3 regions of the Metabacillus sediminilitoris genome follow, and region 3 is predicted to be linked to each of the others. Evidence: riboswitches for the same ligand, from Rfam matches in the RefSeq annotation. Region 3 holds a riboswitch; each other region holds the start of a gene.
The links. A riboswitch is a leader RNA that binds a small molecule or an ion and turns the genes downstream of it on or off. The one in region 3 is predicted to bind S-adenosylmethionine.
Positions count from the first base shown of each region.

Region 1 (10,425 bases), 2.4 Mb from region 3:
TCTTGAAATATAATATCAGCAATATGTCTTGGATCTTCCCAATTTGGTATGTAATGTGTCGTAATTCCTAATATAGCTATTTTAATGTCTTGGATATTTTTTATGATATAAGGCCTACCGAATAATGGTGACTTTGTCTTGTTCGTAAGAATATTTGCTGAAAGCCACGGGAAACACGATTGCTGAACAGCTTTTTGTAACACTGACAGTCCGTAATTGAATTCATGATTACCGATTACTGCTGCATCATACTTTAATGTATTTAACACGGTTATCATCGGATTATTCTTATCTTTGTTCTTTTTTACATGATGAAATGTTAGAGGTGTTCCTTGAAGAAGGTCGCCATTATCAATTAGGATTAATTGGTTATTTTTCTTCCGCTCATTTTTTATGATCGTCGAGATTTTCCCTAATCCACAAGCATGGTTTGTACTAGTACTATAATCATGTGGAAAAATGTTCCCATGTATATCTGAAGTTTGTAAAATCGTAAGCTTAACCGTTGTCATATTACACCGCCTCAATTTTCACTTCTTGAAATTAATCTTACACAAACACATTGTTGTAAACAACAAGGAAATGAAGATAAAAAACCATGCTTCTAATCATTCTTCACTAAATTTAAGCATAGTAATTGTTATACATTGTTTCAAAACTTGTTTTTTCCGCTATAATATTTTTAAGTAAGAATTTTTAGATAAAAGGTGGATCATTTCAGGAGGAGTAAGCCTAAATGTCTGGAGTTTTAATCGGAAGTATATTATCTGCACTGTCAACAGGATTAGGAGCCATTCCAATACTGTTTTTGCAAGGGTCAATTACACATAGGTGGCGTGATATCCTTTTAGCATTCTCAGCAGGAATTATGATGACTGCCGCAATGTTAGGACTAATACCTGAGTCATTAAAATTTGGAGGAATACTTGAAGTAACAATTGGCTTATTTTTGGGAGTGCTTATTTTAACAACATTAGAAAAAGCGATCCCGCATATTGATTTAGAACACACAAAAAGTGGCATTCAATTTGATGAAAAAGCGATGCTAATTGTTGCCGCTATTACACTGCATAATATTCCTGAAGGGTTATCCGTAGGCGTAAGTTATGCATCAGATGTATCTGAAACTGGAAATTTAATCGCTTTTGCAATTGGATTACAAAATGCACCAGAGGGATTTTTAGTTGCTTTATTTTTAATAAATCAAAGTATCGGGAAAGGAAAAGCCTTCTTAATTGCTACCGCAACTGGTGCAGTTGAAATTGTCGCTTCCTTACTTGGCTTTTACTTAACAAGCTATTTAAGCTTCCTTGTTCCATACGGACTATCGTTTGCTGCTGGTGCAATGCTGTTTATCATTTATAAAGAACTTATCCCAGAAAGCCATGGAGATGGCAACGAGCGCATTGCGACATATTCATTTATTATAGGAATTCTTTTTATGATTATTTTAATTAATAGTTTCTAGAAAAGTGGAAGCGCCTGTTCAGCCCTGACATTCATAAGACGCGAATGAAATGAAGGTGTTCTTTACCTACATTTCATACGTGGCTTATGACCTCGAGGAGCTAGGCGCTGGAGCAAGACATCCTTGAAAAGCGTATGCGCCTTGACCCTGCCATAACATGCTCTAGTAAATATCATGTAGAGGCGATTACAACCTATACAAATTATCGAACGAAAAAAGTCAGGTCTTTATCGAGGATAATGACCTGACTTTTTTTAACTATAATGAACGCTGTCCCCTATATTCCACATTTTCATTGAGTGCACTAAATCATATAACGGGCGTGCTGCCATTGCTTTTTCTTCTATTAATATGAGTTGATACTCATTAAGAAGCATGTCCAAATCTTGACTGCAATTTACTGCCATTTCACTTGTATATCCTTCTTTAATTGCAATCTCTATCATTTCTTCTCTTTTATTGTTAATTTTCTCAAGAAGTTTTGCTTTTAATCGATCATGGTTCATCGAGAGCCCCTCCCCGTTCTACAAAAAATGATTTGTTAACTATACAAATAACAATATCCTTTGTGAAGTATTACAGATTTTGCTAAGTTTGTAAATAGATTCGCAATTTTAGACAAACTTAGCAACTGTAATTATGACAATTTCTTGAAAAAATTACTATTTACTTAACATTACTCTATCTATTCCCACAACTTTTTTAGTATAAACTACTTTTTTTCAAATATTAGTAAAAAAATGAATGAATAAACATGTACATAACACATGATTTTTTCCTTGCTGGTCAAAATAAGTGAAACCTGACATACGAAGGAGAAAAAAACATATGTTTAAAACTATTTTAATATTGAATCTCCTCTTTTTGACATTCATGCCATTAGAATCACTTGCAAAAACAACCGAATCAACCAACATTCAAAAACATGTCGCCATTGTGATTGATGATTTTGGTAATGGTATGAAAGGGACAGACGAAATATTGTCACTACCAATTCCCCTTACTGTCGCTGTCATGCCCTTTCTCTCTACAACAGAAAAGGATGCAAAACTAGCATATAATAAAGGACATGAGGTGATTGTTCACCTTCCTATGGAACCTTTGCATGGAAAAAAAAGCTGGTTAGGTCCAGGTGCAATTACGACCGATTTAACTAATGCAGAAATAAGAAAACGCGTGAATGCAGCGATTGATGATGTACCACATGCAGTAGGAATGAATAATCATATGGGATCAAAAGTAACTGCTGATGAACGAGTGATGAGAACTATCTTAGAAGTGTGTAAAGAAAGAGGACTTTATTATTTAGATAGCAAAACAACTAGTAAAAGTGTTGTCTCAACTCTTGCGAATCAATTAGAGATTCCTTTTTTAGAAAATGAACTTTTCTTTGATGAGCAGTACACAACAAGTCATATTGTAAAACAGGCAAATCTTCTGATGAATAAAATAGATAAGGATAATGAAATCATTGCAATTGGACATGTTGGTATCGCTGGAGAGAAAACAGCATCTGTCCTAAAACAATATGTTCCGCTTGTTAAACAAAAAGCGACAGCAGTCAGATTATCGGAATTATTCGTTGATCCTGAGGAAGTTACTGATATACAGTAAACATGTTGTTATGTTTAGAATGGCTTTTAATAAACATTTGCATTTTCCCCCATTCCTTCATATAATAAATGTAAATAACTGATCGGAAGGGTGAATGTTGAAGCAATGAAGTTCTAATCTTTTTTTTCGCAGGCAAGAATATTCAACTTATTGAATAATTTAAACCTAGAGAAATTGGATTAGTATGCCCATTCTTCAACATATACATCTATAAGCAAATTTTATGTGATTTTTCAAAATGATGAAGGAACACAACTATTTGTTTCTATATCTATTTGTGTATGATGTGGCAAACGAAACCTCTCTAGGTATAGAGAGGTTTTTTTATTGAAACCTCTCTTTCATAAGAATGGTGAGGTGTATTTTTTATGACAATGATTCAAGTACGTAAGATAAAAAAACATTTTGGTGATAAACAAATTTTAGATCAACTTTCATTTGAAATAAATGAACACGACAAAATTGGACTCGTAGGAATAAACGGAGCCGGAAAGACAACATTAGCAAATATCATTCATGGTGATATCGTACCAGATGAAGGAACAATCACAAGAAGAGATGAACTAAAAGTTGGTTACTTGCTACAATCTGTTGATTACTTTGTAAATGATTATAAGACGATAACTTCCGACTTCTTAGAAATAGCAAGTGAGTTGGGATTAAATAAAGTACATTCTTGGAAAGAAGAACGTTTTTTACAATTAAGTGGTGGTGAAAAGTTAAAAATTGCTTTAGCACAAATTTGGTCTGCACCCCCTGACATTTTAATTTTAGATGAACCAACTAACCATCTTGATTTACATGGAGTCAATTGGTTAGTGAATCAACTTAAAGAGTTTAAAGGATCTGTTATCATTATCTCCCATGATCGTTATTTTCTTGATAAAACGGTGACAAAAATATTTGAATTAGAACAAGGAAAACTAGTGATTTACAATGGGAATTATTCTGAATATCGCGATGAAAAGAAAAAACGGTATGAGGAGCAATCTCATCAATATCAAGTCCAACAAAAATATAAAGAACAGGTTGAGGGTCAAATCTCACAACTAAAGCAATGGGCTGGGAAAGCACATCATACAATGAGAGAGCAAGAAGGTATGAAAGAATACCATGGCGTAAAAGCAAAAAAACGTGATAAAGCAATCAAATCAAAGCTTAAACGATTACATCAAGAACTTGAAAAAAATAAATTAGAAAAACCGATTGAAGAGAAAAAAGTTCGTTTTCAATTTGAGGCAAATCAGAAACGTGGCAAAAGAGCAGTTGAAGCAAATAACATAACAAAAATGTTTTCTGATCGAATTCTCTTTAAAAATAGCCATTTTTATATAAATAGTGGCGAAAGAATTGGGATCATTGGTCCAAATGGTTCTGGAAAAACGACATTACTGAACATTTTATTAGGGAATGAATCTTTAACTCAAGGTGAAATCTCAATGAGTTCCGGGCAAAAAACCGCTTATTTAAGTCAAGATGTTGCTGATATGCCAATAGCTCAAACAGCTATCGAGGCTTTACATCTTTCCGAACAAGAAAAACTTTTTCAAGCAAGAACGACGCTTGCGAACATGGGGATGAATGCGGCGAAATTAAATCAACCGATTGGGACACTAAGTTTAGGTGAACGTACCCGAATCAAATTGACGAATATGCTAATTAATGAGTATGACTTATTAATTTTGGATGAACCAACAAACCATTTAGATTTAGCGAGTCGGGAACAATTAGAAGAAACATTAAGTAAGTTTGCAGGTACGATTATCATTGTGTCACATGATTATTATTTTATGAATAAGCTTTGTGATAAATTGCTTGTTATCGATCAATCCGAAATAAAGCGTTTTGAGATGAATCTCGAACAGTATGAGTTAAAAAAAGTACAGCAATCCAAGCCAAAAAGGCATGAAGTAGAAGAAGAGCTATTACGTGTCAATACTGAAATATCTGCGGTACTTGGTGAATTAAGTTTTTTAACAACCCACTCAGAAAAATACATGGAGCTTGATGCACGATTTAATTTGTTGGCAAAGCGAAAACAAGAATTATTAAAGCAACAAAAGAAAAATTAGATTTTTATCAAGTCTGTTTTCGCAAACTTTGTTGCTATTTACCAAGTAATGCGGTTTTGTTGATTGCAGTGAGAGGATGCTCGCTTTTTAGCGGGGCGGGCGGTGATCCTCCTCGGAGTAAACGCCTGCAGGAGTCTCGCAATCTGCTCCAATCAACTAGTTTTCGTTGTTAAGCAACAATCTCATAGAAAAAAGCCTTTATCAAATGTATATAACAAGTTTTCATTAACAATAAAAAACGAGGTGCAACAGATGAATCATTCTGTTTAACCTCGCCTTTTATTGTTTTTTATGCGTTTAATTCCGCTTTATCATACACTGGTACCCAGCCTTCAGTCGTAACGAAAATTCGAATAGCTACTACTTTTCGATCTTCCATTAAAGTGAAATAATGTCTTGTATTCTCTGGAACTGAGATTAAATCTCCCGGGCTTAATTCAACATCAAAAAACTGGCCATCTTTTGCTTGGATAACAAATACGCCATGTCCACTCACAATAAAACGTACTTCATCATCTGTATGGTGGTGTTCTTGTTGGAAGTTTGTTAATAATTGATCTAAATTCGGTGTGCTATCAGATAATGAAATGATATCTTGTGCTTTATAGCCGCGACGCTCAGAAATATCTGCTATTTCCGCTTTAAAAATTTCTAGGATTTCATTTTTTTCTTCATCGCTTAGATTGTAATTCTCTTGAAGATTTTCTGGTAACTTCGTAATATCCCATTGCTCGTAAATAACCTCTTGATCAGCAAGAAAGCTTGCAACTTCCTCTTGATTTGTGATTCTTTGTCCAGTTGCTTGAAAATGAATGTGTGCCATGATTTTTCCTCCTCATTTTTTGCTCTTTTTTATAGTTTTAATTATTTATTAGAAACAGCCTAAATATGTGTATTTAGCTGATTATCACGGACCTTAATTTATTTTATAGATTGATAAGCTAATAATTTTAAATGATATGAAAATAGAAATTCACTTGCCTCTAAATATTTTTTTGCTTCAAGTGCATTTCTTCCCCAAACCGTTATTCCATGATTTCTTATTAAAACCGCACCAGCATCCTCTTTCACATATTCTCCAAATTCTGCTGCCAATTTTGGAATATATGCATGATTGTGAATGATCGGGATTGTAAATTCCGCATCTTCTTCCCATAGTCCATAAGCTTTAATGATTTCTTGCCCTTTAAAGGTTATTCTGCCCTTATCACCATATAGCTCTGAGATCACATTATTATCAATTGTATGAACATGAAGACTGCAGCCCGCATTTGTTTTATTATAAACCTCAACATGTAAAAGAGTTTCTGCCGATGGCTTTAAATGAGTATTTTCAACAGGTTTCCCGTCTTTGTCAACAAGTAAAAAATCCTCGTTCGATTCTTTTGTTTTATCTTTACCACTTGCTGTTACGAGAAAGGTTAGCGGCTGTTGATCAACCTTAATGGCTAAATTTCCACTTGTACCAGGAAACCAATCTCTTTTTGCTAACACTCGTTTAATATCAGCAAGCTCTTCCCATCTAGATTCCTTTAGGCTCATGCTTGTACCTCCTGCTCTAGACTTTCCAACACGTCAATCACATCATAAAAGGTCGTAAATGGTTTATGAGGCAAATGTAATTCGATACTTTTGTCTAATAATAAATCTCTTGCGATGACAAAGTCTGCAAGCTTTGCAGCTTGTAAATCAGTAATGGAGTCACCTATGACTATTTTACGCTGGTTACTATTTGTCAGTTGTCTAATAATAGATGGTTTGCAGCAGCCGCAATCATTTTCACATGTATGATCACAGCTATGCGGCCAGCCAATTTTAATCTTTTCGTTCGTAAAGTCTGCTTTGTTGCAATAAATCTTATCCTTATCAATTAATCCTTCAAGCAACGGATAGACAAAGAAGTCAATCCCCCCGCTAACAATATATAAAGGGATATTTTTCTCTTTTGTATATCGAACAAAATCATGAAATCCCGACCGAATTTCTGCATGATGTAGAATATAGTCGACAATTTCATTTTTTGCTGAAGATGGCAGTAATTGAAACATCTTACCAACACCTTCACGAATTGAAACAGCCTGAGATAACACGCCATTTTTAAGCTCAACCCACTCAGGTGGTGCAAATTTTTTCATGATCGCAATGATATTATCTGTCTCGGTGATTGTGCCGTCAAAATCACAAATGATTACGCTATTTGTCATTTGTGCACCTCTTTGGCTCCCCATAGTTCAATCGCAAGTTTTAAATTTTCGTCAGACTCTGCAGCTTGTTTTAAGGAAATTCCAGATAATGTGGCATTAATTGCTGCACGGAATGCACGCCCTCCGCCAATTGCTCCATTTGGATGACCGTGAACACCACCGCCTGCATTTATAACAGAGTCGATCCCGAAGTCTTGGATAAGCAATGGTACAAGACCTGGGTGAATACCTGCAGAAGGTACTGGAAATGATTGTTTAATCGAGTCTTCCATTAGACAATTTTCTGCAATACCCAGCGCTACATCGCGCTCCAATGCAACACTTCCATACGGTGATGGAAATAATGAAAAATCAGCACCAGCTAATCGTAACAGCTTACCTAACAAGAGTGAGCTTGAAAAACCGTATAGGCTTGAAGCTGTTGTTGCTCCGCTTACGGCAGGATGTGCCATGATTGGAATCGAAATTTCCTTATCTTCTGCTAAGCTTTGTAACACATCAAGACCATATGCAAACACGTTAAACAGCAGGACATTTGCACCAAGTTCTACTGCTCGTTTTGCTTTATTCTTTAAGTCATATGTTTTTCCTGTTAAATTGACTGCATATAAAGCTTTATGACCAGTTTCATCAAATACATGTTGTAAAATTTCTTTTCCAGTTCGTATTCGTTTTTCAAAAGGTGTTAGTAGATTATCAAAGAGAATTTCATCGTCTTTAACAAGATCAACTCCGCCTAAAACTTGCTGTTCTAATTGATCTTTTAAATACGTAAGATCTCTCCCGATTACCCCTTTAAAAATGCTCATGAGTAATGGGCGGTCATATACACCTAATGTTTCACGAATTCCACCAACACCAAATGATGGACCAGGGAATGAAGATTTCACTTCTTCTGAAAACTCTAGGTCAATTAATTTTACTTCCCCATCAAGTGAAAGCTTACCAAAAACGGTTGTTAAAATAGCAGGAAGATCATGACTATAATTTAAGCTAGGATAGGCAATTTTAATTTTGCCTTTCGTTACTTTCTTTCCTAAATAGTGATTCGTCTTTTCACACTCTTCTAGTTCTGTTACTTCAATTACGCGGCCTTTATGGGCTTTTAATTGCTCTTGCTCGAGCAAAGGAAGATCTGTCCATGAGCCGACAGTTAATCCTAACGCAATCCCTTCTGCCTTTTTATGTAAATCACCTTTTGCATCATGAACGAGATAAGTTGCAATTACATCACTCACATTAAAACCTTCTTTCTTTTGTAAATCATTTACGTTTTCTGAATGTTCTCACATATTATTCGTATTTATTCTATCATTTCTAATCAATATATATCATTATCTATTTAACATTTTTTCACAAAGAAAAAGCCCCTCCGACACTAATAGATCGAAGGGGCTGTACCATGCATGTGCAACAAGCATATCTCCTTATCTATCAGCGAATGCTGCAAGAATTAGCACCGTGCTTACCCAAAGGTAAGTCGGTTGCCGGGCTTCATAGGGCTAGTCCCTCCACCTGCTCTTGATAAGAACGAAACGTTCATAAAGTTTTTTGAAATTTATATGAATTATGACAGATCCTATTTTTTTTGTCAATAACAATTATTTTAAAATAAGTTTAACGCTTTAATACGCTTTGCCGCTTCTACTAATCTTTCTTCAGAAGTCAACAAACCTAATCTTACGTACCCTTCCCCATAATCTCCAAAACCGTTTCCAGGTGCCATCACAACATGCGCTTTTTCCAACATATAATCAGAAAAAGCCTGTGACGATGCAAACTCCTTAGGAACTGGCAGCCACGCAAAAAACGAACCTGCTGGAGCTGTAACATCCCAGCCAATTTCACGAAAAGCATGTATCAAAACATTTCTTCGTGATTCATAAAGGGCATTAAGTTCTTCTACACATGTTTGAGGACTTAATAATGCATGTGCAGCGGCTTCTTGTATGGCACTAAAGACACTTACATACATGTGATCCTGTAAAAGATTCAGCGCCTCAATAACCGAAGGATTTCCGACCGCAAAACCAATTCTCCATCCAGCCATATTAAAGGTTTTTGAGAATGTATAAATTTCAATCCCTGTCTCCTTTGCACCTTCAGTTTCTAGAAAGCTTATTGGGCGTTTTCCATCAAAGCCAATCGCACCATAGGCAAAATCATGAACGACACAAATGTCATTTTGAGTAGCGAACTCCACAGTTTCCTGGAAGAATTCTGATGTTGCTGTTGCACCTGTTGGATTATTTGGATAGTTTAAAAACATAGCTTTTGCTTTTGCGACGACATCCTCCGGTAAGCGATTATAATCAGGCAAAAATTGATTTTCACGTTCAAGTGGCATCATTTCCATTTTTGCACGTGCCAGCTCAACACCTGACCAATAATCAGGGTAACCGGGATCTGGAACAAGGATAACATCGCCTGGATTTAACAAGCATTGTGGTACCTCTACAAGTCCAGCCTTTCCTCCAAATAGAATGGCAACTTCTTTAGCAGGATCGATTTTCACACTATATTCCCTTTCATAAAACGTTGCGATCGCTTCCTTCAAAAACTGTTGTCCCCGAAATGGGGAATATTTATGATATTCTGGGTTTTCAACTGCTTTCTGCATAGCCTCGATAATATGTTTTGGTGTAGGCTGATCAGGGTTACCTTGACCTAAGTTGATGACATCATAACCTTGTTCAACAATTTTATTAACTTTTGCTACTAAATTTGCAAAAAACTGTTTAGGTAATGTATTTAGTAAATGTGATTGCTCAAATGTTTTCATTTTTTACAACACCTTCTCAAAAAATTCTTGAAATTCTAGTCACAAATCATATATTGTTAGAACCAACTTGTAAAGTAAAAATTTTATAAATGAGGGTGTGAATTGATTGAAACCTATCATTACATGTATACAGCTCGATATTAAATTTGGCGATCCAGCCAGTAACTATTTGCAAGTAGAAGAAAAAATTGCTTCTGCTGTTGAAAGTCAAAATCCAACGATTATTGTCCTCCCAGAGCTTTGGACAACAGGCTATGACCTGACGAGACTTGATGAAATTGCTGA
Region 1 covers NZ_CP046266.1:3,142,642-3,153,066, forward strand. Annotated here, with positions in the region: gene GMB29_RS14895 (bifunctional metallophosphatase/5'-nucleotidase) at 1-512, opposite strand, end outside; gene GMB29_RS14900 (ZIP family metal transporter) at 737-1,468, shown strand; gene GMB29_RS14905 (aspartyl-phosphate phosphatase Spo0E family protein) at 1,723-1,974, opposite strand; gene GMB29_RS14910 (divergent polysaccharide deacetylase family protein) at 2,297-3,082, shown strand; gene abc-f (ribosomal protection-like ABC-F family protein) at 3,451-5,154, shown strand; gene GMB29_RS14920 (1,2-dihydroxy-3-keto-5-methylthiopentene dioxygenase) at 5,444-5,977, opposite strand; gene GMB29_RS14925 (methylthioribulose 1-phosphate dehydratase) at 6,076-6,696, opposite strand; gene GMB29_RS14930 (2-hydroxy-3-keto-5-methylthiopentenyl-1-phosphate phosphatase) at 6,693-7,358, opposite strand; gene mtnW (2,3-diketo-5-methylthiopentyl-1-phosphate enolase) at 7,355-8,596, opposite strand; SAM riboswitch class I at 8,783-8,889, opposite strand; gene GMB29_RS14940 (pyridoxal phosphate-dependent aminotransferase) at 8,965-10,140, opposite strand; gene GMB29_RS14945 (carbon-nitrogen family hydrolase) at 10,247-10,425, shown strand, end outside.
Region 1: linked by a shared signal. The riboswitch ahead of mtnW (2,3-diketo-5-methylthiopentyl-1-phosphate enolase) and the one ahead of GMB29_RS26395 (methionine ABC transporter ATP-binding protein) in region 3 are both predicted to bind S-adenosylmethionine.

Region 2 (10,425 bases), 510 kb from region 3:
TACCAGTAATAACAATCGGTGCATATGCTAAACCGAACAATGCTGCTCCAATGAAGCCAGTTGTATCGTATAACCAAATAAGTCCATCTGATAATAGGTTTCCTGCAGTTCTAGTAATAGGTCCTACTAATGTGAATGTTAAGAGACCAGTAATAAAAATAGATAATAACGGTGTTAATAGATTATCTAATGATGACGGTGTTATTTTACGTAAATTGGTTTCAATTTTTGCTAAAATAAATGATGCTACTAAAACCGGTAAAACTGTACCTTGATAGCCTATCTTTGCAATCTCATATCCAAAAATATTCCAAACAGGTATTTCCCCATTTGTTAATGCCTCACCATATCCCCAGCCATTTAATAAGTCGGGGTGAACCATTAACATCCCAAGTGTTGCTCCTAAATAAGGGTTACCACCAAATCGTTGTGTTGCTGAAAATCCAATTAAGATAGGTAAAAAAACAAAAGCCGCATTTGCAAATGTATTAATAAGTGCTGCTAAATCAGCCATTCCGGGATTTGCCTCAACAAGTGACATTCCTTCAATAAATAAGTCTTGAGCTGTTAATAAATTATTAATTCCCATTAATAAACCACCAGCTACAATTGCTGGAATGATTGGCACAAAAATATCTGACAGCATCTTTACAAAACGCTGGAGAGGATTCATTTTCTTAGAACCCGCACTACTTACTTCTTTTGTGGACATTTCTCCCATGCCAGTAAGCTTTGACAGCTCCTTGTACACTTCATTTACAATTCCGGCTCCTAAAATGATCTGGTATTGTCCACCTGTTGAGAATGTACCCTTAACAATATCCATCTCATCTAACTTTGCTTGATTAACTTTTTCTTCATCATTTAAAACGAGACGAAGTCTTGTCGCACAATGTGCTGCAGCAGAAACATTTTCTTTTCCGCCAATTGCATCTACTATTTGTTTTGCAATTTGTGAATAGTTCATTGTTATCCCCCTTACCCTTATAAGTTTTACGGAACCGGTTCCATTCTTTTATAAAAAATATATGGTACCGGTTTCAATCATGATTAATTTATAAACCGGTCGTGGAACCGGTTCCATTAATAGTATATAAATTCTAGTTAAGTTTGTCAACACTCTCTCTAATAATCATGTCGAAATTTGAAACGGTAATCTTTTCTATTTCTTCATTATTAACCAATTTCACAATATTTTTAGCTGCTAGAACACCTGCTTCCTTATAGTTAAATTTTGCTGTCGTTATACTAGGATGAGTTATTTCTGTCACCTCATAGCCGCCAAATCCTGTAATCGATAAATCTTCTGGTACATGTAATCCTTCCATTTGTGCTGCCTTTAATACACCAAGAGCAATATTATCAGTTGCACAGACAATAATCGAAGGTTTGTAGGTTACATAGATTTCAGGAAACTTTTTTATTGCTTCTTTTAAATTAAAGCTTGTTTCAAAATAGGTAACCTCGCAATCACTTTCATGTGAGATAGCTTTTTTAAATCCAAGTTTCCTTTTCACTCCAACTGCTATATCTTCTTCTGTCACCCCAAGATAAGCAATTTTTCTGTGACCTTGACCAATAATATATCTCCCAAGCTCATACCCAGCTTCTTCATCATTATGGATTAAACTATAGCAACGTGGATCTTGCTGCCCAACTAACAATACTGGGACATCTATTTTTTGAAAGGCTTCAAAGTGCTCATCTGTTAATCGTGTCGCCAACAGAATGATTCCTGCAATTTTTTGATTTGCTAATGTATAGATACTTTCAATTTCGCGTTTAATATCTTGACTAGTATTTGATATGAGTAACTGATAATTCTGTTCTCTTAGTTGCTCATCAATTCCGATTAATGTTTGAGATGTTGCATAAGAATTAAGCCTAGGAACAATTGTGCCAATAATATTCGTCTTCTTCGCTTTTAAGCTACGAGCAAATGTATTAGGAACATATCCAGTCTCTTTAATAACACGCTCAATTTTTATTTTTGTACGTTCACCAACAGATCCGCCATTCAAATACCGCGAAACTGTACTTTTTGCAACACCAGCTAGTTTTGCAATTTCTCCAATTGTCATCTTTAATACAACTCCAACTTTAATTTGCTTGTAACAAGTATACACGAAATCAACTTATCTAATAATAGTTGAAACTGATTTTTAAAACAGCAAATAAAAAGGCCTCTTTTTTAAAGGCTGTTTTCTAAAAGATAGTTGCTTTTAAATAGGTTCCTTGAACAAAAACTATTTAGGTTGATTGGAACGGATATGCGAGACTACTACGGGAGCAGCGGGACAGATGAGACTCATGCAGGCGCTAGCTCCGAGGAGGCTCACCTCCCGCCCCACGGTCATCGTGCATCCTCTCGTTTTTAATCAACCATTCCTAATACTGTTATATAGCTACAAATTTTTCCTTTTTAAAAGATTGTTGTTTAGATTGTAACGAATTCAAGATAAATGTTTGTGATAAAGATTCAGCATAGTCCGGTCGACTCAAACCTGTAGAAAATTAGTGTTTGGTTTATAACTTTATGAGTTGGGACAAAAAAATTCAACAGGAAAAAATTATTTTGTTCAAGCAATACTATCGAATATAGACAATTTATTGTTTTCGCATATTTCATTATTAAGCCAATATTGCAATGCTTATGAAAACAACAAAAAAGACACTAGGTTAACCTAGCATCTTTATTCTTTATTTCTAACAATTAAACTGGCACAGCTACAAAAAACTCATTATAAAGGGCTTGAACAGCTCGTTTTTCCTGCAATTCTTTTACCCCAAACATCATGCTAACTTCTGATGAACCTTGATTAATCATTTCAATATTTACACCTGCATTAGCAAGTGCTTTTGATGCACGTGCTGTCGTACCGACATTATGACGCATTCCTTCACCAACAACCATAATCAATGTAAGGTTATGTTCTATGATCACTTCGTCTGCATGTAATTCAGTCATAATACGGTCTTGGATTGCTTTTTCCATTTCTTCATCCATTTGATCTTGTCTTAAAATAACTGTTACATCATCAATACCTGATGGTGTGTGCTCATATGTTAAACCGAAATCTTCTAAAATTTGCAGCAGTTTACGACCGAAGCCGATTTCTCTGTTCATTAAGTATTTGCTCACATAAATACTGCAAAACCCTTTATCACTTGCAATTCCGATGACAGGACCGTTCGAATTAGTTCGTTCATTAACAATTCTTGTTCCCGGTGCAGATGGGTTATTTGTATTCTTTACATTTACAGGAATACCTGCACGGAATGCTGGTATTAAAGCTTCATCATGAAAAACAGAAAACCCTGCGTATGAAAGCTCGCGCATTTCACGGTATGTTAGCTCTTTAATCTCCTTTGGATTTTTTACAATCGTTGGGTTAACAGAGTAAACAGCATCCACATCTGTAAAGTTTTCATATAAATCCGCTTTTATTCCGTTAGCTAAAATAGAACCTGTAATATCTGAGCCACTTCTTGAGAACGTAAGAACTTCACCGCTCTTTGTGTATCCAAAAAATCCTGGAAAGACAATGATTCCTGATCTTTCACGCAATTTATATAAATTATCATAAGACTCCGGCAAAACTTGCGCATTTCCAGGTTCATCTGAAACTAGTAATCCTGCATCCTTTGGATTTACATAGTGTGCTTCAACACCATGATGTTGAAAATAAGCAGCAATAAGCTTCGCATTATTGTCCTCTCCACTTGCTTTCACTGCATCTAAATAACTTTCTGGCTTACTCTTATCTCCGTTAAGAATATCCTTTAAATCATTAGAAATTTTCTCTATAATATCGAGGGAAATTGATAATTCTTTTGCAATGCATGCGTATCTCTCGATGATCGCCGCAAAAACAGGTTCAGCATGATCATTATTTAAATGCTTTTTGGCACACTCAATTAATAAATCAGTCACTTTAATATCGTCGGAATAACGTTTCCCAGGAGCTGAGACTACTACGATTTTTCTATCTGGATCTGAGACAACGATTTGCAGTACTTTTTTAAGTTGTTCCCCTGACGCTAAGGAAGAACCTCCGAACTTTACAACCTTCATTTCCACATCTCCTACAATTTAAAATTTTCAGTCAATAATATGTTTTATTATCGCCCGTTTTGCTTAATTAATCAAGAAATTTCTTCTGCATAAATACATTTGTTTATCCAGAAAGGACAATACATTGTAACTTTTAAGCCATGCAGGAGACTAGCATATAGCCTCCATATCCTCTATACAGTATGCTCTAAATTGGTAACAAATGTGCTTCAAATGGAAAAATCCATCCCGTTATTTTTTTCTGTAATAAGTAAGCGCAAGTGCAAATGCAAGTACTGTCCCTTTTACGATATCCATTGCAAAGTAAGGTACAGACATCATCACAAGTCCGTTTTGAAGAATACCGATTAAAACAGCCCCAATAAAAGTGCCAAATGCATTTGGCTTTCCTGCACCTAAAACAGAAAATCCGATAAACGCAGCAGCAACTGAATCCATTAAATAAGGAGATCCCGCATTTATTTCAGCTGTCATCACGCGAGAAGCAAGGACAATCCCGCCAATTGCAGCAAATAATGCTGATAACAAATAGGCGATTACTTTATATTTATTAACAGGAATTCCTGTTAACCTAGCCGCTTCGATATTACCGCCAATCACATACATATAACGTCCATGTTTTGTGTAAGTTAGGAAAACATGAACGACAACAACAACAACGACCATTATAAGGATAATCCATGGTACTTGACCAATTTTTTCAAAAAGAGGACTGATGATTCCTGTTGAAAAGGTTCCGTCAGGCATTACCATATTTTGCGATACTGTTGCTCCTTTTGTGTACGTGAGTGCTATCCCTTGTACAATGAACATAGTCGCCAGCGTTATAAGCATATCCGGAACCTTTAGCTTTACAATGACAAATGAATTTAAGGCTCCGACAAGCAGTGAAGCTACAATAGCCGAAAAAATAGCCACAACCGTATTTTGCGAAAACCACACAAACATTGAAATGACGATTGCATTCGATAGAGAGGCTACAGAACCAACTGATAAATCAAATCCATTTACAGCGAGAGAAATGGTGATTCCAATCGCGATAATTGTCACAATCGAAATAGAACGTAAAATATTAATTATATTATTACCTTGAATAAACGATGGATTCGTAGCGGCAAATATGATGATTAAGAGAAAGATTGTTAGGATTGTTCCATATTTATATAAAAATTGGAATAAATCGAATGTCCTTTTAGAAGGATTATTCACTTGTACAGGATGTGATTGATTCATCCTTACTTCCCTCCTGTTGAATAAAATAGTAGCTCTTCTTCGTTTGTTACGTTTGTTTCTATTTCCTTAGCGACTTGTCCATCATATAGAACATATAAACGATTCGTAATCCCAATTATCTCTGAAAGCTCAGAGGAAGCATAAATGATCGCTTTTCCTTTGTTGGCAAGTTCTAAAATGAGTTCAAAAATATCTTTTTTAGCCCCGACATCGACTCCTTTTGTCGGTTCATCAAAGATATATACATCAGCATCAGCGATTAACCATTTGCCAATTGCGATTTTTTGCTGATTTCCCCCAGATAAATGTTGAACCATTGCTTCTTCTGAAGGTGTTTTTATCCCAAGGCGCTCAATGAGCTCTAATGATGTGCTTCTTTCTGCCTTTCTATTTATAAAACCCAAACGTTTTGTAAAACGCCCTAAATTCGCTGCCGTTAAATTTGTCGAGACAGATTCCATAACGAGAATTCCTTCTTTTCTTCTTTCCTCCGGAACTAATGCGATTCCTTGCTTAACTGCTTGATATGGATTAGATAAGCGCAATACCTTTCCATGCAGTTTTACTTCTCCAGTCTTTATTTTTGTTTCGCCAAATAATGCCTTACATAATTCTGTTTTCCCTGCGCCAACTAAACCTGCTATCCCAACAATTTCACCTTTATTCACTGTTAAAGATATATTTGTTAATTTATCTGAATCGCAAAGATTTTTCACTTCAAAAATGGCTTCACCCGTCACGAAAGATAAAGATTTTTGAGGAAATTGTTCTGTAAGTTCCCTTCCTAACATTAGTTCCACGACCTTATTTGGTGTAGTATTCGAAATTAACTCATGTGTCACAACCTTTCCATTCCTCATAATTGTAATCTCTTCACAAATCTCAAATATTTCAGGAAGGCGATGCGATATAAAGATAATTCCTACACCTTTGTCTTTCAGCTCCTTCACAATACGAAAGAGCTCCTTTGTTTCTGAATGGCTTAACGGGGCCGTTGGTTCGTCTAAAATGAGAAAGCGGCAATTTGTTGAAACTGTTCTTGCAATTAGCACCATTTGTTTTTCTGCCAAGGATAATTCGCTAACTAATCTTTTGGAAGATACATTTATGTGTAAGCTTTGCAGAATATCTGTTGCTTCTTCATGAAGGTTCTTCCAATTTACAAAGAAGCTTCTCCCCTTATCATTAACAGTTTTGGATAACAGAATATTTTCCCCTACTGTTAAATAAGAAATTAATGCTGTGTCTACCTCTTGATGAACAATTTGAATACCGCTGCTTTGCGCATCCTTTGGTGTTCGGATATTCACTTGCTTTTGATCAATTAATATATCACCTGTGTAATGATCATAAGCACCTGATAAGACTTTCATTAACGTTGACTTTCCAGCACCATTCGCACCGATAAGTGCATGTGTTGTCCCAGTTTTTATTGAAAAACCGACTGAATTTAATGCTCTTATTCCTGGAAATTCAATCGAAATAGCTTTCATTTCTAACAACGTACTCAACATAACATGCCTCCTTTCTTATAAATCAGCATTCTACCTTATGCTAAAAACAAACACTCTCTTAAACTAGCAAAGAGAGTGTTTGTAAGACCTTAAAATTATTTTTTATAATACTCTTTTAATGTTTTGATCCACTCTTCTTCAAATGCTGTTGATTGTCCCCAGCCTTCAATTGAATCTGCAAGATTAACCATGTTAATAGGTTCACTAGATTTTGCTAATGCATCTTGAGAAATAAGTGAAGCTTCAAGGTTATACGTCTCAGGTGTTTCTTCACCAGCTAACTTTTTAGCTAGTAATCTCATATCTACCGCACCAATCAGCTTAGGATCAACTGCTGCTGTATATTTCCAAGAACTGCTTTTATCCTGGATTTCTTGAAGATCAGCATTTGAGACATCGATCCCATAAAGTTTTATTTCATCTCTTCCGGCTTCTTTAATTGCACGAGCTGCACCAATTGCAAATGCATCCCATGTTGCAAATATTGCGTCAATTTCACCTTTAGGATGTTTATTTAACATTGCTGCTACAGCATTTTGAGTTTGTACTGATGTATCAGCTGAAGCCACTCCAAATCGTTCAATTTCTTTCAAACCAGGATTACTGGCTAATTTTTCTTGATAGACCGCATTACGTCTCACCATTGGCGGAAAACCGTCTACCCAAAGATATACAATGTTAGCTTCACCTTTTGTATCTTTAATAAGCTGGTCTAAAGCTAACGTAGCAAGTGCTTCATCATCTTGGGATGTCAGTGTTACACCTTCAACTTTCGCTAACTCTTCATTTGAATCAAAAGTTACAACGCTTTTACCTGCATCAACAAGTTTTTGTACTTCAGCGACTGTTGCTGCATCATCTCCATGTGAAATAATAAACCCGTCATAATCTTCCTCTAATCCCTGTGCAATAGCATCATGAAATTTAGCTGTGTCACCATTTGCTGTAAATACATCTACCTGGAAGCCAAGCGCTTCACCCTCTTCTTTTGCACCGGCAAAAAATTGAGCAGTATGATCATCACCACCAATTTTTCGAATCACTTTAATTTTTGTTACATCATCACCAGTAAATCGTTCTGGAACACCATCTAGTGATACATCTTGATTTCCTTTCTCTTTAACAGACGCAGTTGTTTCTCCACCACCTGAAGAGCATCCAGTTAATAACAAAGTAAATACAAGAATTAATAAATATGCAGAATTTAGAAATCTCTTTTTCATGTGTTTGTGACTCCCCTTTTCTCTATTGATATTGCTTCAATTACATTTCATTAACATAATAAAAACTTGACGTAACACCATCGTTTAGTAGTGAAAGTCTTCGTTTTTCTTGTACTATCGCCTTTTAAAAGATAAAACCTGATAATACAAAAAACCTCTCTAAAGATAGAGAGGTTTCGCCACAAAATATATAAGGAGTCTCCTCTCTTATCTTTCAAAACCAAATAAGGTTTTGCAGGAATTAGCACCAATTCTATATAATAGAACGGTTGCCGGGCGTCATCGGGCCAGTCCCTCTGCCACTCTTGATAAGAGATTGTTTATATGCAATTCAGTAAAAGAAAGAATAAATATACTTTAATTGGGTATCGCAATAATGTCAACTATTTTTTGAATATTTTTTAAACAGAAAATATTTTATTCTCAATGAAAAAGCCGTTTATAAATAGAAGGTTCATACCCTTCAATTCATAAACGGCAGGAAATCTGTTAGACTGTATTTGTGATCTTTACGCAAAAATATGACAATATGGTTCACTTTTTCTTTTGGCTCTTCGCTCGATTACGATCAAGCTCTGCTGCATACTCTTCTTGAGATTTACCTTGCTTTTGACTTTCAGATTGTATCTTTCTAAATTTATTATCATTTAAATTTGGCATGGTTACACCTCCTTTTAGACTCCGTTATTATATTCATAATTGATTTTTATATACGTTGGTATATCTATTTAGTAAGATAAAGTATGTATAAATACTGATATAATCTAGAATCAAAAAAAGCATAAGTATGTCGTAAATGACCACTACTTATGCTTCTGTTTCATCCCATTTCTTTAGCTGAAAATTTCACATCCTTCTTCTGATCCTTCCTGTTGAGTACGAGGGGCATCACAAGTATGACACCAATTATCAGGCAAATGGCAGAAATTTGATAGGCTAAAGCTAAACCTGTAAGCTGTTTGACTATCCCTGCTAGGCTCATCATCAACACCATTCCACCCATAAAGAGCGGTGTCATAATCCCGTTTACCCGTCCAACAAATGGTTCTTCTGCATTTTGAAGAATCATTGTATTAATACTAATTTGGATTGCCGGCATCATTAATCCCGCAAAAAACTGTGCTGCTAATGTAAGCCAAAGAATAGTTGAGAAACCCATTATTGAAATCATAATAGCATTTACAAGCATTCCAGCCGCAAGCATTCGAATCGGCTTGACTTTTTTTGAAATGGCTAATGCAATTCCACCGCCTATAATCATGGCAACTCCATTTATCGCCATAAACCATTGGATAAATTCCTTATTCATCTGCAGCTTCTCTGTCACGATAAAAATACCTAATGGCTGTATTAAGCCGATTGCTAAACCAGCAACAAAGAAATTCGCTCCAAGAAGTGTTAAAAATTTATTTTTCAATACATACTTAAATCCCTGAACAAACTCTGTTACAACGGTTGTTTGTTCAGTCGTTTTTTCCATTGTTTTATCTGCAGGTAAAAACATTAATGCTACAGCTGAAAACAAAAACATAACACCGGTAATGGCTATTGATACTTCAATTCCAAATTGTTGAAACACCACAGTCCCAATAACTGGCCCAATAATCATAAACAAGGCAAACATTGTTTGGTAAATAGACATTCCCATTTGAAGTTGTGCTTCAGGAACATGTACTTTGAATAGCTTCATTCCAGACGGCTGTGAGAACTGCGAAAGTATTGATGATATTAGCATCGCAAAGAAGACAACATGCCAAGATGAAAAGATTAACGTAATTAAAACAGCAAAAACAGAAATAGCACTTAAAATATCACACCAAACCATCGTCCTCTTTGGTTTCCACCTGTCTGCAAACGTCCCTCCAATAATGGAAAAAATAAAAATTGGAGCATATTCAGCAACCGAAATCATTGATACTGCAAAAGGATCTTCATTCGTTTGTTCCATAACAAAAAGTAACACAGAAAAATTTCTTACCCAAATACCAAGCTGCAAGAACAAACCTGACAGTAAAATCGCGCGAATAAATCGATTTCCAATAAAGTCTTTAAAAGTAGTTTCTTTTTCCATCCGATTCCTCCACTAATTCTAGTCGCACTTCATGCTGTTTGCGGGTGTTAAGGCTGAAATAAACAACTATATTTCTAGTCCTGCAAAACCATAATGTACCATATATAATAATTGCAAATACCCAAAAAAATTCCTTTAATTAGGAAACTGGAAGAACTTAAATTTTTATTATTTTTTGTGGGTCCGATTTAACATGTTCACTTTTAAATACAACTCTGTTTCATACCATGTGGTTACTCCATATTCCTTCTTATCTTTTTTCTAATGAAACTCATCTGTATACAGATGAGTTATCATGTAAATAGTGAT
Region 2 covers NZ_CP046266.1:410,190-420,614, reverse strand. Annotated here, with positions in the region: gene GMB29_RS02185 (sucrose-specific PTS transporter subunit IIBC) at 1-967, opposite strand, end outside; gene GMB29_RS02180 (LacI family DNA-binding transcriptional regulator) at 1,101-2,081, opposite strand; gene GMB29_RS02175 (aspartate kinase) at 2,714-4,075, opposite strand; gene GMB29_RS02170 (ABC transporter permease) at 4,307-5,308, opposite strand; gene GMB29_RS02165 (sugar ABC transporter ATP-binding protein) at 5,311-6,822, opposite strand; gene GMB29_RS02160 (sugar ABC transporter substrate-binding protein) at 6,918-8,045, opposite strand; SAM riboswitch class I at 8,250-8,360, opposite strand; gene GMB29_RS27575 (hypothetical protein) at 8,580-8,705, opposite strand; gene GMB29_RS02155 (MFS transporter) at 8,866-10,116, opposite strand.
Region 2: linked by a shared signal. The riboswitch ahead of GMB29_RS02160 (sugar ABC transporter substrate-binding protein) and the one ahead of GMB29_RS26395 (methionine ABC transporter ATP-binding protein) in region 3 are both predicted to bind S-adenosylmethionine.

Region 3 (10,425 bases):
ACCCCAATATCAAAGAACTGCAAATAGTAGATTTATATGAAGAAAAATTTAATCCTCTCCTAATATTTAATGAGAATAAACGAAGAAGGAATATGCATCTTGATCCTGATCTGGAAAAGTACCGTAAACAAATTAGTTGGGCAGATAAGCTTGTTTTTGTTTATCCAATTTGGTGGGGAAGGCCTCCAGCAATGCTCTTAGGGTATATAGACCAATTATTTTCTTCAAACTTTGCTTATAAAGAGAATGGCGGACTTTTATCGGAAGGCCTTTTAAAGAATAAGTCTGTTGTTTGTATTTCCACTATGAAAGGTCCTACAAAATATCCGCTTTTTTACTTAAACAACGCTCATAAAATACTCATGAAAAAAGCGCTATTTAAGTATGTAGGTATCAAAAAAGTGAAATTTTTTGAATTTGGTTTCATGGAAAGTCCAAAGGGAAATCATGAAAAAAAGTTAAGTAAAATTTACCAATATTTCAAAAAGATTGATCTATAGTTACTCTATGAAACTACCAATTTAAAATAGAATTCTACCAAAATTCCCGTTTGCTTCTCCTAATTGGCGGGTAGGAAATAAATGTAATGTCTTTACATATAAAGTGCCTATGGGGAGGAGCGTTTCTATGAATAATAAAGGGAAAATGAATGAAAATAGCAAAAATGAGCAATTGGAACAGTTCCGAGTGAGGGATGAAGGGGAAAAATTGACGACAAATCAAGGGCTTAAGGTATCGGAAGATGAGTTTTCTTTAAAAGCAGGAGAACGTGGCCCGACGTTAATGGAGGATTTTCATTTTCGTGAAAAAATGACTCATTTTGACCATGAGCGAATTCCAGAGCGGATCGTCCATGCGCGCGGCTTTGCAGCACACGGTGAATTTGAAGTATATGAATCAATGAAAAAGTATACAAAAGCAAAGTTTTTACAAGATCCATCAGTAAAAACGCCTGTTTTTGTCCGATTTTCTACAGTAGCAGGATCACGCGGATCAGCTGAAACGGTGAGAGATGTACGCGGTTTCGCGACAAAGTTTTATACAGAGGAAGGGAATTATGATTTAGTTGGGAATAACATCCCTGTATTTTTTATTCAGGATGCAATCAAATTCCCCGATTTAATTCATGCTGTCAAACCAGAGCCTCATAATGAGATTCCACAAGCTGCTAGTGCACATGATACGTTCTGGGACTTTGTCGCAAACAATCAAGAATCAGCACATATGGTCATGTGGCATTTGTCTGATCGTGCCATTCCGCGAAGCTTTCGAATGATGGAAGGATTCGGTGTCCATACATTTCGCTTAGTCAACGAAGAAGGGAAAGCCCATTTTGTAAAGTTTCACTGGAAGCCTGTTTTAGGTGTTCATTCTCTCGTGTGGGATGAAGCACAAAAAATTGCTGGAAAGGATCCGGATTTTCACCGCCGCGATTTATGGGAATCAATTGAAGGAGGACTTTTCCCAGAATATGAATTGGGAGTACAGCTGATTGCTGAAGAGGATGAATTTTCATTTGATTTTGATGTGCTTGATCCGACCAAATTATGGCCTGAGGAGGATGTACCTGTAAAAATAATTGGCAAAATGACATTAAATCGTAACGTTGATAATGTGTTTGCAGAAACAGAGCAAGTAGCATTCCATCCGGGTCATGTGGTACCTGGAATTGATTTTACGAATGATCCATTGCTGCAAGGACGGTTATTTTCATATACAGATACACAATTGCTTCGTCTTGGCGGACCGAACTTTCATGAGCTGCCAATAAACCGACCTGTTTGTCCATTCCATAACAATCAGCGTGATGGCTTTGGACGTCAAACAATTAATGTTGGACAGGTAAGCTACCATAAGAATTCACTCGCATCTAATACACCAGCTCCTGTTAGTGAAGATGAAGGCGGATATGTACATTATCAGGAAAAAGTAGAAGGGCGTAAGGTCCAAAGTCGAAGCGAAAGCTTTAAAGATCATTTCTCTCAAGCTGCGATGTTTTGGAATAGTATGAGCGAACCTGAGAAAGAACATATCATTGACGCGTTTAGTTTTGAGCTTGGAAAAGTAAAAAGCAAATCTGTACAGCAGCAAGTAGTTGATATGTTTGCAAATGTTAGTGTAGAGTTAGCGACCGCATTTGCATTAGCAATTGGTGCTATGCCGCCTCAAAAGGGAGGATCACAGGTAACGAAATCTTCTCCGGCGCTAAGCCAGTTAAATACAAAGAAATTACCGAATACTCGTAAAGTTGGAGTCATTATCGGTACCGATTTTAAAGGGGAAGACGTGTTGAATGTTTGCAATGCTTTAATAGCTGAAGGCATTCAAGTTGAAGTTATTAGTGATAAGCTTGGAAATCAAAAAGCTTTTGATGGTACAGAACTAAAAGTTGATCATACATTCTTAACGTGCGATTCGGTGCTTTTTGATGCGATTTATGCTGCAGGTGGAAAAGGTGTAAGTCAAAAATTTAAAGAAGAAGCTGCCTATTTTATTCAGGAAGCATTCTCACATTACAAAGCAATTGGAGCAACTTTTGAAGGTAAAAACTGGCTGCAGGAGGAAGTGATGGCAAACAGTCCTGGAGTTGTCATTGAAGATCAAGACATGAGTGTATTTGCTCAAAATTTTGGACAGGCTATTTCTGCTCATCGTCACTGGAATCGTCAGTTGGTTAAATAAAACGTTTATAAAACATTTAAGTAGAGGGGTCCATAAAGTAAGAGGATTTCTCTACTTTTTCATTTAAAGAAACGGGCAAAAATAAAATGCGATGATTCAGTATATCTACATTTAGTACTGGAAAAATTATGATAGATCTCATGTCTTGACCTTCGTTTATCAACATGTTACTATAAGGTCACACGTAACATGTGACTAAAAAGTAACATGTTATAATTACAGATATCTTTACGAAAGGATCGTTGGTATGGAAGACGAACTTTCTACATTATTTAAAGCATTAGGACACCCAATTCGCAGAAGGATTTTAGATATTCTTAAACAGTCAGCAAAGACGACAGGTGAACTAAATGAATATTTTCCTGAAGTGACAAGATATGCCATTATGAAGCATTTGACGATCTTGGAGGAAGGGAATTTAGTAGTGGTTAGACGTGAAGGAAAGTATAGGCGAAACTTTCTTAACGCGGTTCCACTCCAAGAAATGCATAACCGCTGGGTAGGAAAATACATGCAATCAACTGCCAACACACTGCTTAACTTGCAAGCAGTAGTTGAAAAAAAAGGAGATTTAATGATGACAACAACAGACCAAGAACAAAGCCGTGCTTTCCGTATTGAACAAGAAGTTTTAATCGCTGCTCCGCGCGAACAAGTATTTAAAGCATTAACCGAACAAGCTGGTGATTGGTGGGAATTTCGTTTAGCACCAAAAGGGGTATCCTCACACTTTTCGTTTGAACCCGTTCCAGGCGGACAATTTATTGAAAAATGGGGGGAACATGAAGGAGCGGTGTGGGGCAATGTTTACTATGTGAACGCCCCAGAAGAAATCCGCCTTCATGGACATTTAGGAATGCAGGGAGCAGTTAACAGCTCGTATGTGTATCGTCTTCTGGAGAAGGAAGGGGCAACGTTGCTTCAGCTTTCCCATACAGCATCAGGCGTTATTGAAGAGAACTGGGAACAAGAGCATTCTGAAGGATGGAAGCATCTACTCGGAACATTGCTTAAAAACTACGTAGAACAAGCGAAGTAATAAAAACAGATAACCTAAAGTGAGAGATTAAAATGAAAGAATTAACATGCAATTGCGGTTTTACTGTACAAAATGAAGATCCATCTGTTGTGGAAGCGAAAATGTGGCATCATACTATTAAAGATCACATCGACATGCTGAAGTCCATGACAGATTGCAATTCATTAGCTGGCTAAAGGAAACACATAAGAAAATTGCTTTCCAATCTTAATCTAGTTAGTAAATCAAGAAAGAAGCTGTCCTAATAGGACAGCTTCTGCTATTTTATGCGCAATAAAAAATCTGAGGATACCGAAAATTTCTAAAGGTTTTTAACGGTTTTCCATCCATTCAGGTTTACCGAATCCTTTAAATTCCTCATCGATAATTTTTTCAAACTCTTCTGACTCCACGATTGCTTTTATGTCTTTTGCAAATTGAGCATCTTTATTGTCTGTTTTTACAGCAACAACATTACGGTAATGATCAGCCATATTTTCAAGAGCGATTGCGTCAAGTAAATCCATGTTAGCAGCAATTGCGAAGTTACCAGGAACAGCTGCTAAATCAACACTGTCAACAGAACGAGGGAGCTGTCCAGCTTCGAGCGGCTTAAATTTCAAGTTTTTCTTGTTTTCAATGATATCTTTTTCAGATACTGTTGCAGGGTCTGCATTTTCATCAATTTTAATGAATCCTTCATCTTGCAATGTATTGAAAGCTCTTGCTCCATTTGTTGGATCATTCGGTAGTGAAACAGTTGCTCCATCTTTTACTTCATCAAGAGATTTATATGTGTTTGAGAAGATCCCCATTGGTGCTGTTGGAACAATAATTAAAGGTGTTAAATCCATCTTGTTTGATGTTGAGAAGTTTTCTAGATATGTCGAGTTTTGAAATAGATTTGCTTGAATATCGCCATTGTTCAACGATTTATTAGGCTGAATATAATCACTAAATTCGACTAACCCTACTTTATATCCTTTTTCTTCCAACCCAGGAATAATGGCTTTTGAAACCATATCACTGTAAGGACCAGCAGTAGCTCCGATTTTAATTTCTTTTGACTCTGTGCTCTCTTTGCTATCACTACTTTGTTTACTTTCGGTATTCCCGCATGCTGCAAGAGCTGTTAAGGCGAATAATAGAATAAATGAACTAACCCATTTCTTCATGTGAGTATTCCTTCTTTCTGATGTTTATTTTTTATTAACAGCTTTGGCGATTTTATCACCAATTAGCTGAATTAACTGAACTAATATAATTAAAATAACGACTGTTGCGATCATAATGGTATTATCATAGCGGTAATAACCAAAACGAATGGCCAAATCACCAATTCCGCCGCCGCCGACAACACCAGCCATTGCTGAAAATCCTACTAAACTAATAAGTGTTAATGTAATAGCAGAAATAATTCCAGATCTTGCTTCAAGTAAAAGAACATCTTTAATGATCATCCATGGTGTAGCACCTGCTGCGATTGCTGCTTCAACAACACCTTTATCAATTTCTCGTAATGCCGTTTCGACAATGCGGGCGAAAAATGGGATGGCTGCGACAGAAAGTGAGACACTTGCTGCTGTTGGTCCAATCGTTGTTTTGACGAGGAAATTAGTTAATGGTATTAATGCAACAAGTAAAATAATAAACGGAATTGATCGCACCATATTAACTAAGAAACCGATGATGGAATTGATCCAAGTATTTTGCAGGAATAGGCCCTTGTCTGTGACATATAAAAGGACACCAATCGGTAACCCAATAACAGTTGAGATGACTAAGGAAATTGCAATCATATAAATAGTTTGCAGAAATGCTAGATTTATATCTGGAATCAGTTCAATAAGATGATTCATATCAAATCCCATAACGTAACACCTCCACTAGGGCTGAACGATTTTCAATAAATTGTATGGCTTTGCTGATTTCTTCACTTGTTCCTTTTAATTCCATAAGAAAAATACCAAGCGGCGCCTCCTGTATATAGTCAATTGAACCGTGCAGGAAGTTGCCTTTTACGTTATATAGCTGGAGAGTATCGGAGATGATGCCTTCTCCAGCAATCTCTCCTTTGAATGTTACTTTAATAATTGTTCCTTCGCACTTTTTAAAAATCGCAGCAGGCAAATCATATGAAACAACACTTTCGATAAACTCCTTCGTGAGTTCTTCCTGTGGATTTGCGAAGATATCATATACTGGACCTTCTTCAATCACTCTACCATCTTGCATGATAGCCATGCGATTGCAAATTTCCTTTACAACATCCATTTCATGAGTTATCAAAACGATCGTAATGTTTAATTCTTTGTTAATTTTTTTTAATAGATTTAAAATTGATTTTGTTGTGGTCGGGTCTAAGGCTGAAGTGGCTTCATCACATAAAAGGACACTAGGATTATTGGCAAGTGCACGTGCAATGCCGACGCGCTGTTTTTGCCCTCCACTCAATTGTGAAGGAAATACATCACGTTTATCAGCAAGACCAACCATATCAAGTAAGGCTTCAACACGGTCATTCATGTCTTTGGAAGGTATTTTCGCTGCTTTTAAGGCAAATTCAATGTTCTCAAACACAGTTTTTTGGCTAATTAAATAAAAGTGTTGGAAAATCATGCCGATTTTTAACCGTGCTATCCGTAAATTTTTACTTTTTAATGAGGTGAGATCTGTGCCATTTACGGTGACATTTCCGGAAGTAGGCCGTTCCAAAAGATTGATACAGCGAAGCAGGGAGCTTTTTCCTGCACCGGAATAGCCGACGATTCCAAAAATATCGCCCTTTTGAATTGTCAGTGACACGTTATCCACACCAGTTACCTGACCATTTTTAGTTTTATATACTTTCGAAAGATTGCGAATTTTAATCATGTAATGACCTCCTTTTATGTTTTTCTACATCCAAATTTCACCTAAGGTTAGCAAATCTAGTCTATTTGGAAGGTATGCTTAAATAAAGCGAATTCTGTCCCCGTTCCTAGACACAAAAAAAATACTCCTTCATCTGAAAGGAGCATCGAAACAGAAACTGTATCTTGGCTTATCTTTCAGAATGAAACCATTCTGCAGGAATTGGCACCTTCCCAAATAGGGGGTTGCCGGACGTCATCGGGCCTAGTCCCTCAGTCTCTCTGGATAAGATTAAATTTGTAAATTAATAGTATCTAATATACTAATATAGTTAAGTTCTGTCAATCTATAAAATGATTTTATATCTATTGGACAATAACACCCAATTGGTTAATATCTAGAAAATAAAGGAAATGAAATGTTACCATCATGAACATGTCTCTAGTGTAGACTATTCTGATATAGGGTTTTTATAAAAATGTTTAATTTTGTGAAATAATAAGATTTGTACTAGTTTTTTTGAATTGATTAACAAAATGAGTAGGTAAGTTATGGTCTGTAATCATGTAATCAATCTTATCAAGGGAAGCAATGCCGATTGTAACATCTTTCCCAAATTTAGTACTATCTGCGGCTACGAAAATTTCTTTTGATAACTCGATCATTTTTTTTCTTGTAATGGCTTCCTCTAAATTATAATCAGAAATTCCCTTTTCAATCGTAATACCACTTGCGCAAATAAAGGCTTTTAATATATTCAATTCACTAAAATTAAATAAGTATTCGTAAGTAACGACAGACTTTTCGTTTTTTCTTACTTTCCCGCCAATGATGACTAGTTCCACATCACTATTTAGGAGTTCGTTTACAACAGGAATTGAATTTGTCACGACTGTTAAATTCTTTTTATTTTTAATATATTTGGCAATTTGATAGGTTGTTGACCCGCTATCAATATAAATACAATCGCCATCATTGATAAATTCACTGCATTTTTGTGCGATCATTTCTTTTTCCTTTAAGTGACTAATCATGCGTTCATCTATAGAGGATTCTCCGAATGTTGATTCTACTAGTTTAACCCCGCCATAGATTTTCTCGATTTTCCCTTGTTCTGTAAGAAGGTTTAAATCTCTGCGAAGCGTATCGACAGAAACCTCTAGTTCCTCTGTTAACTCTGTTATCTTAATGACTTTTTTAATCATTAGCAGCTCAAGGATCTTCTTTTGTCTTTCAAGTGGAAACATATAATCACCCATTCAAAGTTATCGTTTTTTGCCTTCATTAATTAATTTAAGTGTACTGATAACTCATAATATATTCAAGATTTTTAAAGTAGTTACAGGTAACATGTTGATAAATTTGAGTTAATATAGTCAAAATTTATGTATAAGTTATTGATAATATATGCAAAATTTACACTTCATTTACATAAATCTTTATTTTTATTTACATTTCCCTTTTATACTAAGGGTGTGTTCAAGGAGGTGAGCCGTTTGCTGAAATTACAGAATATAAGCAAACAATTCGATAGCAAAGTTGTTTTAAATGATATCAGTTTAGAAATTAACACGGGAGAAATCGTTTCACTCCTTGGTCAAAGTGGGAGTGGAAAAACAACCCTATTAAATATAATCTTGGGATTAACAACGATGAATACTGGAAAAATCATTTTTAATGATATCGATATGAGTCAAGTAGAAATGAAGAATAGAGGATTTAATATTGTTTTTCAGGATTATGCGCTTTTTCCAAATTTAAATGCCTACCAAAATATTGTTTATGGTTTAAAAAATAAGAAGGGTTTAGTTACAGAGGAAGAGCTTAATGAGTATATTGAATTTTTGGAGTTAAAACCTCATTTAACAAAGAAAATAGGAGAATTATCCGGCGGCCAGAAACAAAGGGTTGCACTTGCAAGAACATTGGTCATGAAACCGAAAATATTATTATTGGACGAGCCCTTAAGTGCATTGGACGGCGTTATTAAGGAATCGATTAAAGAGCGGATTAAACTAATTGCCAGAGAATATAAGCTTACAACCATTATTGTCACACATGATCCTGAAGAAGCATTAACGTTGTCAGATAAAATATTAATCATTAATCAAGGAGAAATTTCGCAATTTGGAACACCTCAAGAAATTATTAATAAACCAAGTAATGACTTTGTGAAAGAATTTATTCTTAAACAATTACATATTAAGAAACAAAATATTTATAACTTATTTGGTGAAGAAAATGACTAAAGTTAAGCCGGGAATGCGTGTCATTTTTATCCCAATCGTAGTGTTGTTCGCCATCTTTCTCTTATTACCGCTTGTTTCTTTGTTTATTCGTTCGTTCGAAACAAGTGATGGTTACAGTTTCTCAAATTATCTATCAACCCTTTCTAATCGAGAACTGTTAGAGTCAATTGTTAATAGTATTAAAATTTCTAGCATTACCGCTATTATTACGACAATTTTAGCCTTTATTCTTGCTTATTCTATTAATTGCTCGAGAATGTATCGGCCATTAAAAAGTGCAATAAAAATAGGTATTATGATCCCGATGCTGCTCCCGACAATCACGTATGGATTTGCAATTATGTATTCTTTTGGGAATCAAGGATTAATGACAAAGCTAGTTGGGCGAAATCTATTTGAGATCTATGGATTTAACGGATTATTAATAGGTTATGTGATTTATACATTACCTGCAGCGTTTTTACTAATTCATAATTCATTTAAATATATTGATAAAAAATATATTATCGTTTCAAAACTTATGGGTGATTCGACCTTTAGAAGTTTTATGAACACAATCGTTCGTCCATTATGGGGCACATTGGGCGGAGCCTTTGTCCTTGCCTTTATCTTAAGCTTTACTGATTTTGGTATTCCTGCCTCTGTTGGTGGGACATATTATGTTGTTGCAACACATCTCTATCAAGTGATGCTTGGTTCAATACCTGACTTTAATAACGGAGCTGTCATAGCAGTGTTAATGCTATTACCTGCAGTGTTTGGTGTTTTTCTTTTAAACTATCTTGAAAAGTTTAATTTCCATTATGACAAGTTTACAGATACCGAGTTAGTTCAGCATAAACTTAGAGATACGTTCTTAGGAATCATCTCATCTATTATTCTATTAGGAATGTTTTCAGTTTTTGCCGTTATGTTTATCGCACCATTTTTAACGAGTTTTCCATATGATCCATCCTTTACTTTAAAGCATTTTATTGAAGTTTTTCAATCAAGTGATTTAACAGCTGTTTATAAAAACTCGATAGTCGTTGCTATATTAACTGCTGTTATTGGTACGGTAGTCGCCTATTGCTCAGCAATTATAAATGTCCGTACACCTATTAAAGGAAAAGCAACCATCGATAGTATTTCAATGATAACAAATACTGTACCAGGTATGGTATTAGGCTTGTCGTATTTACTGCTTTTTAATGGGAGCAGTTTTAAGGGAACTTTCGCCATTATCGTGCTCTGTAATATCATTCACTTCTTTACTACACCATATTTAATGGCGAAAAACTCCTTATCAAAAATGAACCCAACATGGGAAACGACTGGAGAGTTATTAGGTGACAGCTGGTTCAAGACCATCTTTCGGGTTATTTTACCGAACTCAGCATCAACGGTAATTGAGATGTTTAGCTACTATTTTATCAATGCGATGGTTACGATTAGTGGAATTATCTTTTTAGTTTCAGCGCAAACCTCATTAGTAGCGAGCAAAATTAAAGAGCTGCAGCATTTTGCTAAATTTAATGAAATATTTGTTTTATCTTTACTCATCTTTTTTACAAATTTATTGATTAAGTTACTTTGTGATTATTTGCAAAGAAGAACAACGATGAATACATCATCCATAATGAA
Region 3 covers NZ_CP046266.1:5,503,176-5,513,600, reverse strand. Annotated here, with positions in the region: gene GMB29_RS26425 (NAD(P)H-dependent oxidoreductase) at 1-500, shown strand, start outside; gene GMB29_RS26420 (catalase) at 628-2,682, shown strand; gene GMB29_RS26415 (SRPBCC domain-containing protein) at 2,930-3,721, shown strand; gene GMB29_RS26410 (hypothetical protein) at 3,754-3,897, shown strand; gene GMB29_RS26405 (MetQ/NlpA family ABC transporter substrate-binding protein) at 4,033-4,875, opposite strand; gene GMB29_RS26400 (methionine ABC transporter permease) at 4,900-5,571, opposite strand; gene GMB29_RS26395 (methionine ABC transporter ATP-binding protein) at 5,561-6,574, opposite strand; SAM riboswitch class I at 6,741-6,845, opposite strand; gene GMB29_RS26390 (DeoR/GlpR family DNA-binding transcription regulator) at 7,036-7,800, opposite strand; gene GMB29_RS26385 (ABC transporter ATP-binding protein) at 8,050-8,802, shown strand; partial or broken gene GMB29_RS27565 (ABC transporter permease subunit) at 8,795-10,399, shown strand.